Regions from separate parts of the Streptomyces sp. NPDC051173 genome, predicted to be linked through region 1. Evidence: riboswitches for the same ligand, from Rfam matches in the RefSeq annotation. Region 1 holds a riboswitch; the other holds the start of a gene.
The links. A riboswitch is a leader RNA that binds a small molecule or an ion and turns the genes downstream of it on or off. The one in region 1 is predicted to bind cobalamin.
Positions count from the first base shown of each region.

Region 1 (7,750 bases):
ACTTCCCCTGGGACGAGGCGGTGGCCACCACCTACCTCTGGCAGAACATCCTGGAGGACCGGGGCTACAAGCCGGACGTCAAGCAGCTCGACCCCGGCCCGCTCTACACCGCGCTCGCCCAGGGCCAGATGGACGTGCAGTTCGACTCCTGGCTGCCCACGACGCACAAGCAGTACTGGGACCGCTACGCGAACCAGCTCACCGACCTCGGCTCCTGGTACGGGCCGACGTCGCTGGAGCTCTCCGTGCCGTCCTACGTCAAGGGCATCGACTCGCTCGCCGACCTCAAGGGCAAGGGCGCGCAGTTCGGCGGGAAGATCATCGGCATCGAGTCCAGCGCCGGGATGATGGGCACCCTCAACGACAAGGTGCTCAAGGAGTACGGCCTCGACGGTGAGTACAAGGTGGTCTCCTCCTCGACCGCCACGATGCTCGCCGAGCTGGACCGGGCGGTCAAGAAGAAGGAGCCGATCGTCACGACCCTGTGGACCCCGCACTGGGCCTACGGGAAGTACGACCTCAAGAAGCTCAAGGACCCGCAGGGCGCCTGGGGCAAGGGCGAGCAGCTCCACAGCGTCGCCAAGAAGGACTTCGGCAAGGACTTCCCGCAGGTCGCGGAGTGGCTGAAGAACTTCAAGATGTCGGAGAAGGAGCTAGCCGGCCTGGAGGTCGCGATCAAGGACGGCGGCAAGGGCCACGAGAAGGCGTCGGCCCGCAGCTGGCTCGACGCCCACCCGGGCATGGAGGACAAGCTGGCGCCGGTACCGGCGAAGTAGATCCTCAGCTCAACGGCAGGGGCCGGTCGTCCACTTGGACGACCGGCCCCTGCCGTTGCGTTCACAGTGCGATGAGGCCGTTCTTCCCGGGCGGGGCGGGCGAGTGCCACTGGTCCGCGCTGGCCGCGTTGGCGTTCACCTTCCCCAGCGTCACCAGCGTGAAGTTGCTGCCCTCATGGGCACTGGCAGGCACGGTGAGAATGCCGAAGAAGGCGGCGACCCCGAGGACGACGGTGGCGATACGACGCATGAACCGACCCTTCGAATAGGGAAGTTGGGCGCCGCGATCATGCCCTGCGGGGGCCTTCCCATGCGCGGGGTCACCCGGACGGGGCGTGTGCGCCATGCGGACCGCGTGGCCCGTACCATCCAGCCTGTCCGGCGTTTGAGGACAACGCGGCGTAGCCGTGTTGCGGGGTCTGGGGCGGAGCCCCAGTTTCGGGAAGGGGCGGGGCAGGGGAACAAAGCGCCGCAGGCGGCAACGGCGCCGCACTCACCCGACGCCCACCCGCCGTCTCAACTCCGCGTCAAAGACAGAAGCTCCCGCGCCGGCCCCGCCGGCAAATGCCCCACCGGCCACACCGCCCGCAGATCACGCCGCAGACGCACCACCCCCACCGGCACCTCCACGAGCCGCCGGGACGCGAGCTCCTCACCGACCGCGAGCTCGCTCAGGACGGAAGGGCCCGCGCCGCTCACGACCGCCGCCTTCACCGCCGTCGTCGAGGACAGTTCGAGCAAGGGGACGGCGGGACCTCCGTGCGAAGCGAGCGCGGCGTCCAGCACCTGCCGCGTCCCCGAGCCGCGTTCGCGGAGGATCAGGGGGGTGGCCGCGAGTTCGGAGGGCGGCAGGGGAGCGCGGCGGCGGGCCCACGGGTGGGAGGGGGCGGTCACGACGACGAGCCGGTCGTGGCCGACGACCGCGCCGTCGAGGTCGGCCGGCAGGTCGAGGCCCTCGACGAAGCCGAGGTCGGCCTCACCGGCGCGCAGCCGCTCGGCGACGGCGGCGGAGTTCCCGGCGAGCAGCGAGACGGCCGTGCCGGGCAGCTGCCGGTGCAGGGCGATGAGCCAGCCCGGCAGCAGGTACTCGGCGATGGTCATGCTCGCGGCGACCCGCAGCCGCGAGTCCCGGCGCCCGCGCAGCGCCCGCGTCCCCGCGTCGAACGCCTCGGCGGCCTCGACGACCCGCCCGGCCCAGTCGGTGACGAGCGCTCCCGCGTCGGTGAGCCGCGAGCCGCGCGGCGACCGTTCGACCAGGGCCACGCCGAGCTGTCGCTCCATGCTGCGGATCCGGCTGCTGGCGGCCGGCTGCGTGATGCCCAGTTCCTTCGCCGCCCGGCCCAGGCTGCCCAGCCGGGCCACGGCGAGAAGGAGCTCCAGCGCCCCGAGATCGGGCACCCGGTGCGAGAGAGGGCTGCTCGTATCGCTCGTGAACCCGCCGCTCGTAAACCCGTCGCTCATAAACCCAGCTTATGCCCTCATAGACCGATGGCCTCTGGTTGCACGGAGTGCAATGGGTGATCGTGGAGGCATGACCACGCTCGTCCATCCCAGCCCCACCCCTCTCACGCGTCACGACCCGCGGCCGGGTGTCCGCCACCTCGGCCCGAACTGGTACGCCGCCGTGATGGGCACCGCCATCGTCGCGGGCGCCGGCAGCGCCCTCCCGCTGCGGGCGCCCGGGCTGCGCGGCGCGTACGAGGTGGTGTGGGCGCTGGCCGCCCTCGGGCTGCTCACCCTGCTGACCGCCCGCGCCGCGCACTGGCTGCGCCACCCCGACCAGGCCCGGCGCCACCTCGCCGACCCGATGGTCGCGCCGTTCTACGGCTGCCTGGCCATGGCCCTGCTGTCCGTCGGCAGCGTCACGCTCGCCGTGGGCTCGGACCTCATCGGCAAGGACGCGGCCGTCGCCGTCGACGCCGTCCTCTGGCCGGCGGGCACGGTGATCGGCCTCGCGGCGGCCGCGGGCATCCCGTACCTGATGGTCACCCGGCACAGGATCGCGGTGGACGGCGCCTCGCCCGCCTGGCTGCTCCCGATCGTCGCGCCGATGGTGTCCGCCGCGACGGGCCCGGCGCTGGTGCCGCACCTGCCGCACGGCCAGTGGCAGGAGGCCATGCTGCTCGGCTGCTACGCCCTGTTCGGCATGAGCCTGCTGGCCACGCTGCTCATCCTGCCGATGGTCTTCGCCCGGCTGATCCACCACGGCGCGCTGCCCCTGGCGCTGACCCCCGCCCTCTTCCTCGTCCTCGGCCCGCTCGGGCAGTCGACCACCGCCGTCAACAACGTCGCCGACGCCGCGCAAGGCACCGCCGCCACCTCCTACGCCCAGGCCATGACCGCCTTCGGCGTGCTCTACGGCACCCCCGTGATGGGCTTCGCGCTGCTGTGGCTGGCACTGGCCACCGCCATGGTGGTCCGGGCCTTCCGGCGCGGCATGGGCTTCGCGATGACCTGGTGGGCCTTCACCTTCCCCATCGGCACCTGCGTCACCGGCGCCGCCGCGCTCGCCCGCCACACCGGTCTGCACGCCTTCAACGGCCTGGCCTACGGGCTGTACGCGCTGCTCGTCGCGGCCTGGCTGGTCACCGCCGTGTGCACCCTGCGCGGCCTGGTCAGCGGAAAGCTGCTCGCAGCGCCTCGCCCAGCACCCTCGGCGCCCGTGTCAACGACGGCCCGTACCACGTGAGATGACGCCCGCTGACGAGCGCGCACGGCAGCCCGGGGAACGCCTCCGGGCCGTCGTCGGCGGTGAAGCGGTACGGCTCGTCCGGCAGGACCGCCAGCTCGGCGCCGCATGAAGTCAACTCACCGAGGGGCACGCGGGGATAGCGCTCCGCGTGCCCCGCGTACACATGGGCGACACCGAGCCGGGCGAGGACGTCCCCCGCGAAGGTGTCCCGGCCCAGCACCATCCACGGCCGCCGCCACACCGGCACCACCGCCCGTACGGCCGGGCCCGCGGGCCGGACCTCCCGCCACGCGTCCTCGGCCTCCGCCAGCCACCCGGGCCGCTCCAGCCCGCACCCCTCCACCAGCACCCGCTCCAGCTCCCCGAACGCCTGCTCGAGGGTGCGCACTTCGGTGACCAGCACCCGCAGGCCCGCCGCACGCAGCGCGACCAGGTCGGGGGCGCGGTTCTCCTCCTCGTTGGCGAGGACGAGGTCGGGCGCGAGGGCGGCGATCCGGGCCACGTCGGGGTTCTTGGTGCCACCGATCCGCACGACGTCGAGCCCGGCGGGGTGGTCGCACCAGTCGGTGGCACCGACGAGCAGGCCGGGCGCGGTGACGGCCACGGCCTCGGTGAGCGAGGGGACGAGGGACACCACGCGCCGTACGGCAGTACGAATGGCCATGATCACAGAGTACGCCCGGGCGGCAACTCCTATGACTATGCTGGCCGGTGCAGCTGGTTCGCCCCGTCCGCCAGTCGGGAGCGTCGCAAGAGGGAATCCGGTGCGAATCCGGAACTGCCCCGCAGCGGTGAGTGGGAACGAAAGCGGTCATACGCACTGGACGCCGTCCGGGAAGCGACCGCCAGTAGGTGACCGGCCCTTCGACGAGGGACCGGGGCGTGCCCGCGAGTCCGAAGACCTGCCACTGCCCGTATGCCCGCACGGGGTACGGACCGCACGAACTCCGGAGGAGAGTTCCGTGAAGCAGACGCATGTCGCACGTGTGAATCCCACGCTGCACGGCTACCCGAGGCAAGGCCCGGGCCGTGAGCTGAAGAAAGCCATCGAGGGCTATTGGGCCGGCCGCCTGGACGCGGATCAACTCCTGGGGACCGCGGCCGCGCTGCGCGCGGCGGCCCGCGAGGAGCTGCGCGAGGCGGGCATCACCGAGGTGCCCACGGGTGACTTCTCGTTCTACGACCATGTGCTGGACACCGCCTGGGCGGTCGGCGCGGTGCCCGAGCGGCACCGGGCGGCGGCCACGACCGAGCTGGACGTCTATTTCGCCATGGCCCGCGGCACGGCGGACACGCCACCGCTGGAGATGACGAAATGGTTCGACACCAACTACCACTACCTCGTCCCCGAATTGGGGCCCGACGCGGAATTCACGCCGGACTCCCGCAAGCAGGTCGGCGAATTCCGTGAGGCGCGCGAGGCGGGCTTCACGGCCCGGCCCGTACTGCTGGGCCCCGTCAGCTTCCTGCTGCTGGCCAAGCCCGCGCCCGGGGCCGGTGCGGACTTCGAGCCGCTGACCCTCCTGGACCGGCTGCTGCCCGTCTACGCCTCGCTGCTCGCCGACCTGCGGGCGGCCGGAGCGGAGTGGGTGCAGCTGGACGAGCCCGCGCTCGTGCAGGACCGGCCCCGCTCCGTACTGAACGCCACCGCCCGCGCCTACCGCGAGCTCGGCGCGGCCACGGACCGCCCCCAACTGCTGGTGGCCTCCTGCTTCGACCGGCTCGGCGACGCCCTGCCCGTGCTCGCCCAGGCCCCGGTCGAGGGCCTCGCGATGGACTTCACCGGCCCCGCGGCCGCCGACCTCGACGCCCTCGCCGCGCTCGGCGGCCTCCCCGGCAAGCGGCTGATCGCGGGCGTCGTCGACGGCCGCAACGTCTGGGCCGCCGACCTGGAGCGGGCCCTCTCCACCCTGGCCACCCTGCTCGGCCTGGTGGACCGGCTCGACGTCGCGCCGTCCTGCTCCCTGCTGCACGTGCCGCTCGACGTCGCCGCCGAACGCGACCTCGACCCGCAGATCGCCCGCTGGCTGTCCTTCGCCCGCCAGAAGACGGCCGAAGTCGCCACCCTCGCGCGGGCGCTGAGCGAGGGCCGCGAGGCGGTGGCGCCCCAGCTCGCCGCCAACCGCGCCGCCCTCATGGCCCGAGCGGGCTCCGCCCTGACCCGCGACGCGGCCGTACGGGACCGCTGCGCGGCCGTCACCGCCGAGGACACCCGCCGCCCCCAGCCGTACGCGGAACGGGCCGCCGCCCAGCGCGCCCGCCTGGACCTCCCGCCGCTGCCCACGACCACCATCGGCTCCTTCCCGCAGACCGCGGAACTCCGCCGCGCGCGGGCCGACCTGCGCGCCGGGAAGCTGACCACCGAGGAGTACCGGGAGCGGATCGCCACCGAGATCCGCGAGGTGATCGCCTTCCAGGAGAAGGCCGGACTCGACGTGCTGGTGCACGGCGAGCCCGAACGCAACGACATGGTCCAGCACTTCGCCGAGCGGCTGAACGGCTACCTCGCCACCCGGCACGGCTGGGTGCAGTCCTACGGCACGCGCTACGTCCGGCCGCCGATCCTCGCCGGCGACGTCTCGCGCCCCGCGCCCATGACCGTCGAATGGACCCGCTACGCCCAGTCGGTGACCCGGCGCCCCGTGAAGGGCATGCTCACCGGCCCCGTCACCATGCTGTCCTGGTCCTTCGTCCGCGACGACCAGCCGCTCGCCGAGACCGCCCGCCAGGTGGCCCTCGCGCTGCGCGACGAGGTCGCCGACCTGGAGGCGGCGGGCACCGCCGTGATCCAGGTGGACGAGCCCGCCCTGCGCGAACTCCTGCCTCTGCGGGCCGCCGCCCGGCCCGGCTATCTCGACTGGGCCACCGAGGCGTTCCGCCTCGCGACGAGCGGCGTCCGCGCCGACACCCAGATCCACACGCACATGTGCTACGCCGAGTTCGGCGAGATCCTCGCCGGGATCGAGGCCCTGGACGCGGACGTCATCAGCCTCGAAGCGGCGCGCTCACGGATGGCCGTCGCGGACGAACTCGCGGCCGCGGGCTATCCGCGCGAGGCGGGCCCGGGGGTGTACGACATCCACTCGCCGCGCGTCCCCTCCGTCGAGGAGGTCTCCGCGCTCCTGCGACACGCGCTGCGGGCCGTACCGGCGGAACGGCTGTGGGTGAACCCCGACTGCGGCCTCAAGACCCGCGCACCCGAGGAATCGGGACCGGCCCTGGAGAACCTGGTCACCGCGGCCCGACAGATCCGTGCGACCCTGCCGCCGCACTCGGGCTGAGGAGCCACCGTGGAAGCACCACCCATCGCCAAGGCCCCGGCCGACTCGTCCGTCACCCTCGCCCACATCATGAGCGAGCACGACACCAATCTGTACGGCACGGTGCACGGCGGCGCCGTCATGCGCCTGGTCGACGACGCCGCGGCCGCCGCGGCGGGCCGCCACGCGGGCTGCCCCGCCGTCACCGTCTCCGTGGACGGCATGTCCTTCCTCGCCCCGGTACGCGCCGGGGACCTGCTCTCCGTACGGGCACGCGTGGAGTGGGCGGGCCGCACGTCCATGGCCGTGGGCGTGGACGTCACGGCCGAACGCTGGAACTCCTCCGGCCCCACGGCCCAAGTGGCCACCGCCCGGCTGACGTTCGTGGCGATCGACGCGGACGGCGCGCCGCGGGTGGTTCCGGGGCTCTGCCCGGAATCGCCGGAGGAGCGGCGGCGGTACGAGGAGGTGGCGGCGGCGCGGCTCCGCGTGTAGGTATGCCGGTGTGTGACTCCCCGCCGCTCTTGAGGGAGAGCGGCGGGGTCCGGCGGGGCGCGCTGTGCGCCGGGCGCTCTCGGTGGAGCTAAGGGGCGGTCTCCAACTGCTGGACTGCCGTCACGTACCAGCTTCCCGAGTCCTGCGATTTCTTCCTGGCCAGCTCCTTGTTCTTGGCGTCGAGCTGGTTGTACTGGGCGCCACGCCAGCCACTGGTGAGGTCGGCCAGCGGGATGGGGCCGAAGAGCTTGCTCACGCCGGAGGCGTCGTAGACCTGCGTGAGGTGGAGTTCCTCGTCCTGCGGAACCTGCCCCTGGATGTTCCTGTTACAGGCGCTCTCGACGAACTCCGCGTCCTGCACGCGCTGGTAGACGCAGTACGCGCCGTACTGCTGATCCAGGACGCGGTACCACGCGTCCCCGACACACTTCATCTGCTGGCGCACAACTGCTTGCCTGAGATCGATCCCGGTCTCTTCGAAGAACTCGATCCGCCCTCCGGTGATCACGTCGTTCGCCGTGACGGAG
Region 1 covers NZ_JBFBBD010000042.1:4,946-12,695, forward strand. The annotation lists gene AB0435_RS21600 (ABC transporter permease/substrate binding protein) at 1-776, shown strand, start outside; gene AB0435_RS21605 (hypothetical protein) at 838-1,026, opposite strand; gene AB0435_RS21610 (LysR family transcriptional regulator) at 1,293-2,237, opposite strand; gene AB0435_RS21615 (TDT family transporter) at 2,308-3,465, shown strand; gene AB0435_RS21620 (helical backbone metal receptor) at 3,392-4,132, opposite strand; cobalamin riboswitch at 4,170-4,393, shown strand; gene metE (5-methyltetrahydropteroyltriglutamate--homocysteine S-methyltransferase) at 4,431-6,749, shown strand; gene AB0435_RS21630 (acyl-CoA thioesterase) at 6,819-7,223, shown strand; gene AB0435_RS21635 (hypothetical protein) at 7,312-7,750, opposite strand, start outside.

Region 2 (7,750 bases), on a different contig from region 1:
TGTCATCACCCTCGCGCTGGTCACCGGCGGCGTCGTCGCCCCGCACTCCGACCCGCCGCTGTGGGTCATCGTCTCCGCGGGCCTGGCCATCGCGCTCGGTACGTACCTGGGCGGCTGGCGCATCATCCGTACGCTCGGCAAGGGCCTCACCGACATCCAGCCGCCGCAGGGCTTCGCCGCCCAGACCGGCGCCGCGACCGTGATCCTCGCCTCCTCGCACATCGGCTTCGCCCTCTCCACCACCCAGGTCTGCTCCGGCGCGATCATGGGCTCCGGCCTCGGCCGCAAGGGCGGCGTGGTGCGCTGGTCGACCGCGGGCCGGATGGCGATCGCCTGGTGCCTGACGCTCCCGGCCGCGGGCATCGTCGCCGGTGGCGCGGCGTTCCTCGCCGACCAGGGCGACTGGGGCGTCACCACCGTCGCCGTGCTCGGCCTGCTGGTGTGCGGCGCGATCTACGCCGCTTCCCGCCGCAAGCCGGTCACCCACGACAGCGTCAACGAGGTCCAGGCGGAAGCGGCCGAGCCGGCCGGTGTGGTCACCGCCGCGCTCCAGGCCGTCGCCCCGCCGCCGGCCGGTCCCGTGACCGCCGCCCCGGTGGTCGCCGTCTCCCCCGAACCCGGGCGCACCCCCGCCGCCGCGGCGAGCTAAGGAATCCACACCATGCAGATCGACTGGGCAGCTCTTGGGCAGGTCTTCGGCGTCAGCCTCGTCGTGACCGTCGGATTGGTCGGCGTCTTCACACTGGGGATCGTCGGCACGTCGCGCTCCGCGGGCAGCGCGGCTCCGGGGGTCCTGGCGCGGTCCGGAGCGTACGCGTGCTTTGCGCTGTGCGCGGCGGCTGTGGGGTACGGGATCTTTTTGATCGTGGGGTAGGTGGGGGCCGGGGCTCAGCCCCGGATCCCTGACCCGCGGGTGGGTTGCCGCCTGCGGCGGGGCTTGTTCCCCAGCCCCGCCCTTCCCCGAACTGGGGCACGCGCCCCAGACCCCCGGCTGCGGGCCGGTCGGCGCCTGCGGCGGGCTTTGTTCCCCTACCCCGCCCCTTCCCGAAACTGGGGCGCTGCCCCAGACCCCGAACCTCGGGTCCGTTGCCTCCCCCCAGCTACCGCTGGGAGGTGCCCCCAACGGGCTGAATTTCGCGCACCCGGCGGAAAGAAAAGAACAGCGCGCCCGGCGGAAGAGGGAGGCGTGCCCGGTTGGAAGAACGGCGCACCGGCCGAAAAGAATGGCGCGCCCCGAGGGTCTACGCCCCCGCCGGCCTTCAACTTGCTCTCCGGCGGAGGGGGTGGGGCCGGAGGGTGAGGTTCTGGAACGCGGTGCGTCGTCACAGCACTCAATACGCCTCACGGCGCCACGCACCGCGTTCCAGGTCCTCAGCCCGGAGGCCACACCCCCGGTCCAGCCACAAACCCAGCCCGGCCGGCGATTGAGGCCACGCCCGAAGGACGAACCCGCCGGCAAAGCCCAGCTCACCCGCCCAACGGGAAAGTTGACGCCCGTTCACACCCCATGGTGGACTTCCGAGGCCAAACGGCGACAGCAGAGGAAGCCGGTGTGAGTCCGGCGCGGTCCCGCCACTGTCACCGGGGAGCGTTCCCCCAAGCACTACCGCCACGGCCGCGAGGCCGGAAGGCAGGGGGCGGCGTCGATCCGGGAGCCAGGAGACTCTGGTCGCCGGTCACGTCGAGCCAGGGCGCGGACCCTGAGTGAGGACACATCGCCATGCCCGGCCGCCGACCACCCCTTTCCCCTGGATCCAGGTACCACACGACGGCGGTCTGATCCGATGCGCGCCGATCACCTCGGTTTCGCGTGCGGTGCCGCGCTCGGCTTCCTCGGCGACCTCGCTCTCGGCGACCCCCGCCGCGGCCATCCCGTGGCCGCTTTCGGGCGTGCCGCGCAGGCCGTGGAGCAGCGGCTGTGGCGGGATCACCGCGGTCACGGCGCCCTGCACACGCTGCTGTGCGCGGGCGGCACCGTGGCCGCCGCCGGTGCGCTGGCCCGTGCCGTACGCCCCTCCCCCGCCGCCACGGTCGCCCTGACCGCCGCCACCACCTGGGCCGTGCTGGGCGGCACTTCGCTGGGCCGTGAGGCCCGCGCCGTCGGAGGCGCGCTCGCCGCGGGTGACCTGGAGGTCGCCCGGGAGCGGCTGCCCCATCTGTGCGGGCGCGACCCGGAGGCGCTGGACGGTCCGCAGATGGCCCGCGCCGTCGTGGAGTCCGTCGCCGAGAACACCTCCGACGCCGTCGTGGGCGCCCTCGTCTGGGGTGCGCTGGGCGGTGTCCCGGGGCTGGCCGGTTTCCGCGCCGTCAACACCCTGGATGCGATGGTGGGCCACAAGTCGCCCCGTTACCGGCGCTTCGGCTGGGCCGCGGCCCGGCTCGACGACGTCGTCGGCTGGCCCGGCGCCCGGCTCACCGCCACCCTCGCCGTGCTCGCCGGCCCCGACCCGCGGGGCGCCTGGCGGGTGGCCCGGCGCGACGCGTCCCGGCACCCGAGCCCCAACGCGGGCCCGGTGGAAGCCGCGTTCGCCGGGGCGCTCGGCGTACGCCTCGGCGGCACCCTCGCCTACAAGGGCCGCGTCGAGCACCGCCCGGTCCTGGGCGCGGAGAACCGCCCGGTGGAGACCGCCGACATCGAGCGCGCCGTGCGGCTCTCCCGGCGGGTGTCGCTGCTGGCGCTGGGCGTCGCGATCGGGGTGCGGGCCGCCGTCTCCCGGGGCCGTGCGGCGGGCAGTCTTTCCCCAGATCGCCTTACGAGGAGGAGCCGGTGACAGCGGACAAGGGCGGGTCCTCGGGCCCGCTGGGCGGGGGCCTGCTCGTGGCCGGGACGACCTCGGACGCGGGCAAGAGCGTGGTGACCGCCGGGATCTGCCGGTGGCTGGTCCGCAAGGGCGTCAAGGTCGCGCCGTTCAAGGCGCAGAACATGTCGCTCAACTCCTTCGTGACCCGCGAGGGCGCGGAGATAGGCCGCGCCCAGGCCATGCAGGCCGCTGCGGCCCGGGTCGAGCCGTCGGCCCTGATGAACCCCGTGCTGCTCAAGCCCGGCGGCGACCGCAGCAGTCAGGTGGTGCTGATGGGCAAGCCGGTGGGTGAGCTCAGCGCGCGCGGCTACCACTCCGGCCGCCAGGAGCAGCTGTTCGGCACGGTGACCGACTGCCTGGCCGAGCTGCGGCGCACCCATGACGCGGTGATCTGCGAGGGCGCGGGCAGCCCCGCCGAGATCAATCTGCGGCGCACGGACATCGTCAACATGGGCATAGCCCGTGCGGCGCGGCTGCCGGTCGTCGTGGTCGGTGACATCGACCGGGGCGGGGTGTTCGCGTCGTTCTTCGGTACGACGGCGCTGCTGTCCCGCGAGGACCAGGCGCACATAGCGGGCTATCTGGTCAACAAGTTCCGGGGGGACGTGACGCTGCTGGAGCCCGGCCTGGAGATGCTGCGCGGCCTGACCGGGCGGCCCACGGTCGGCGTGCTGCCGTTCGCCCACGGCCTCGGCATCGACGAGGAGGACGGCCTGCGGGTGTCGATGCGCGGCGCGGTGCGGGAGTCGGTGGTCGCCCCGCCGCACGGCGCCGACGTGCTGCGGGTCGCGGTGTGCGCGGTGCCGCTGATGTCGAACTTCACCGACGTCGACGCGCTCGCCGCCGAACCGGGCGTGGTCGTACGGTTCGTGGACCGCCCGGAGGAGCTCCTCGACGCGGACCTGGTCGTCGTGCCGGGCACCCGCGGCACCGTGCGGGCGCTCGCCTGGCTGCGCGAGCGCGGGCTGGCGGACGCGATCGCGCGGCGCGCGGCGGAGGGCCGGCCGGTGCTGGGCATCTGCGGCGGCTTCCAGCTGCTGGGCGAGCGCATCGAGGACGAGGTCGAGTCGAGGGCGGGCACGGTCGAGGGCCTGGGCCTGCTGCCGGTACGGGTGCGGTTCGCGGTGGAGAAGACGCTGGCCCGGCCGGCCGGCGAGGCACTCGGCGAGCGGGTGGAGGGCTACGAGATCCACCACGGTGTCGCCGAAGTGCTCGGCGGCGATGAGCCGTTCCTGGACGGCTGCCGGTCGGGGTCCGTATGGGGCACGCACTGGCACGGCTCGCTGGAGAGCGACGGCTTCCGGCGGGCGTTCCTGCGGAGAGTCGCCGAGGCGGCGGGCCGGTCGTTCGTACCGGCTCCGGACACGTCGTTCGCGGCGCTGCGCGAGGAGCAGCTGGACCGGCTCGGCGATCTCATAGAACAGCACGCGGACACGGACGCGCTGCTGCGGCTGATCGAGGACGGGGTTCCGGCGGGACTGCCGTTCATACCGCCGGGGGCGCCGCCTTCGCCCGCGCGGAGAGAACAGGGCCCGGACCGTCGCGGTCCTGGCATCACCCCCGCTCGCGCGGGGAACGGCGACACGCTGCCGGAGCCGGCGACCGCCGGCACGCCCAGTGGGATCGATTCCCTCGAAGGGGGTAACACCTGATGGCCTCGGCCACCTATCCGTTCACCGCGATCGTCGGCATGGACGACATGCGGCTGGGCCTGTTGCTCAACGCCCTCTCACCGGCCATCGGCGGAGTGCTCGTACGGGGCGAGAAGGGCACCGCCAAGACGACGACGGTCAGGGCACTCTCCGCGCTGCTGCCCGAGGTCGCGACCATCACCGGCTGCCGGTTCTCGTGCGACCCGGCGGCCCCGGACCCCGCCTGCCCGGACGGTCCGCACGAGGACGGCGCCCCGCACGCCCCGCGCCCCGCGCGCATGGCCGAGCTGCCGGTGGGCGCCTCGGAGGACCGGCTCGTCGGCGCGCTCGACATCGAGCGCGCGCTGGGCGAGGGCGTCAAGGCCTTCGAACCGGGCCTGCTGGCGGCCGCGCACCGGGGCGTTCTCTACGTCGACGAGGTCAACCTCCTGGGGGACCACCTCGTGGACTCGCTCCTCGACGCGGCCGCGACCGGCTCCTCGTCCGTCGAGCGCGAAGGCGTCTCCGTCCGCCACGCCAGCCGCTTCCTCCTCGTCGGCACCATGAACCCCGAGGAGGGCGAGCTGCGCCCGCAGCTCCTCGACCGCTTCGGGCTGACCGTCGAGGTCGCCGCGTCCCGCGAGCCCGACGAGCGGGTCGAGGTCGTACGCCGCCGGCTCGCCCACGACGAGGACCCGGCCGCCTTCACCGCCAAGTGGGCCGCCGAGGAGGACGCGCTGCGCGAGCGCATCGCCGCCGCGCGCGCCCTGCTGCCGGCGGTACGGCTCGGCGACGGCGCGCTGCGCCGGATCGCCGCCGTGTGCGCCGGTTTCGAGGTGGACGGCATGCGTGCCGACATCGTCACCGCGCGCACCGCGACCGCGCTCGCCTCATGGGCGGGCCGTACGGACGTCGTCACCGAGGACGTACGGCAGGCGGCCCTGCTGGCTCTCCCCCACCGACGACGGCGCAACCCCTTCGACGCTCCCGGTCTGGACGAGGACAAACTCGACGAGATCCTGCGGCAGTTCGAGGACGACGAGCCGGAGCCCGAGCCCGACCCGGAGCCGGAGGGCCCGGACGGCGGTCCCGGCGACGACGGCCCCGGCGGTGGCGAGCCGCCGCGGGACGCGGACGGGCCCGGCACCCCGGACGTCCCCGAGCAGGGCGGGTCGCGGGAGAACGCCCCGGCGCGGCAGGAGGGTTCGGCCCCCGAGGCGCACGGCGAGCAGGGCGCGGCCGACGGGCGGGAGCGCCCGACGGAGGGCGGTGACGCCCCGGCGGTCGCCGCCGCGGACCCGTTCCGTGCGCGCAAGTTCGACGTTCCGGGCCTGGGTGAGGGCGCGGACGGGCGGCGTTCGCGGGCGCGTACCGCGCACGGCCGGACGACGGGGGCCCGGCGCCCGCGGGGCGCGCTGGGGAAGCTGCACCTGGCGGCGACCGTACGGGCGGCGGCGCCGCACCAGCGGGCGCGCGGGCGCGGCGGGCCGGGCCTGGTCGTGCGCCGTGACGACCTGCGGGAGGCGGTGCGCGAGGGGCGCGAGGGGAATCTCGTGCTGTTCGTCGTGGACGCGTCCGGTTCGATGGCGGCGCGCAAGCGGATGGGCGCGGTCAAGGGCGCGGTGCTGTCGCTGCTGCTCGACGCGTACCAGCGCCGGGACAAGATCGGGATGATCACCTTCCGGGGCGCGGGCGCGGACGTGGCGCTGCCGCCGACGTCGTCGGTGGACGTGGGCGCGGCCCGGCTGGAGAGGTTGCCGACCGGTGGCCGTACGCCGCTGGCGGCGGGGCTGCTCCAGGCGCACGAGGTGCTGCGGGTGGAGCGGCTGCGTGACCCGTCGCGGCGGCCGCTGCTGGTCGTCGTGACCGACGGGCGGGCGACGGGCGGCCCGGAGCCGCTGGCCCGGGCGGCGCGTGCCGCACGGCTGCTGGCGGGCGAGGGCACGGCGTCGGTGGTCGTGGACTGCGAGACGGGCCCGGTGCGGCTCGGGCTGGCGGCCGAGCTGGGCCGTGAACTGCGGGGCCCGGTGGTCACGCTGGAGGAACTGCGCGCGGACAGCGTCTCCGCGCTCGTACGCACCGTGAGGAACACGAGCTCCAGGAGGGCCGCTTAATGCCGCAGGGACAGCCGACCGTCGTTCCGGACGACGGTCTCACCACGCGCCAGCGCCGCAACAGGCCGCTGGTCTTCGTCCACACGGGCATCGGCAAGGGCAAGTCGACGGCCGCGTTCGGGCTGGCGCTGCGCGCGTGGAACCAGGGGTGGCCGGTCGGGGTTTTCCAGTTCGTGAAGTCCGCGAAGTGGAAGGTCGGCGAGGAGCGGGCGCTGAAGGTGCTCGGCGAATCGGGCGAGGGCGGCACGGTCGCCTGGCACAAGATGGGCGAGGGCTGGTCCTGGGTGCAGCGTGACATCGCCTCCAGCGAGGAGGCGGCGCGCGAGGGCTGGGAGCAGGTGAAGCGGGACCTGGCGGCGGAGTCGTACAAGCTCTACGTGCTGGACGAGTTCGCGTATCCGATGCACTGGGGGTGGATCGACACGGACGAGGTGGTCTCGGTGCTGCGGGACCGGCCCGGCACCCAGCACGTGGTGATCACCGGCCGCAACGCCCCGGAGAAGCTGGTCGACTTCGCCGACCTGGTGACGGACATGTCCAAGGTCAAGCACCCGATGGACGCGGGCCAGAAGGGCCAGCGGGGCATCGAGTGGTGAACGTCCCCCGCCTCGTCATCGCCGCGCCCGCCTCCGGTAGCGGCAAGACGACGGTCGCCACCGGGCTGATGCGGGCCTTCGCGGACGCCGGGCTCGCGGTGTCCCCGCACAAGGTCGGCCCCGACTACATCGACCCGGGCTACCACGCGCTGGCGACCGGCCGCCCCGGGCGCAATCTGGACGCCTATATGTGCGGGCCCGAGCGGATCGCCCCGCTGTTCCTGCACGGCGCGGCGGGCTGCGACCTCGCCCTGGTCGAGGGCGTGATGGGCCTCTACGACGGGGCGAGCGTAGATTCTGCGCGCGAAGCGCTCCTTCAGGGCGGTGGTGGGCGGCGGGCGGGAGAGCTGGCGTCGACGGCACATGTGGCGAAACTGCTGAAGGCGCCGGTCGTGCTGGTCGTGGACGCGTCGTCCCAGTCGCGGTCGGTGGCGGCGCTGGTGCACGGCTTCGCCTCGTGGGACCCGGAGGTGCGGGTCGCGGGCGTGATCCTCAACAAGGTCGGCTCGGACCGCCATGAGGCGCTGCTGCGCGAGGCGTTGGCGGAGTCGGGGGTCCCGGTGCTGGGCGCGCTGCGGCGCGTGGCCGCGGTCGACACGCCCAGCCGC
Region 2 covers NZ_JBFBBD010000097.1:3,595-11,344, reverse strand. The annotation lists gene AB0435_RS30990 (inorganic phosphate transporter) at 1-649, shown strand, start outside; gene AB0435_RS30985 (hypothetical protein) at 662-874, shown strand; cobalamin riboswitch at 1,540-1,666, shown strand; gene AB0435_RS30980 (cobalamin biosynthesis protein) at 1,785-2,771, shown strand; gene AB0435_RS30975 (cobyric acid synthase) at 2,801-4,453, shown strand; gene AB0435_RS30970 (putative cobaltochelatase) at 4,453-6,546, shown strand; gene cobO (cob(I)yrinic acid a,c-diamide adenosyltransferase) at 6,546-7,142, shown strand; gene AB0435_RS30960 (cobyrinate a,c-diamide synthase) at 7,136-7,750, shown strand, end outside.
Region 2: another riboswitch for cobalamin. It lies ahead of AB0435_RS30980 (cobalamin biosynthesis protein); the one in region 1 lies ahead of metE (5-methyltetrahydropteroyltriglutamate--homocysteine S-methyltransferase).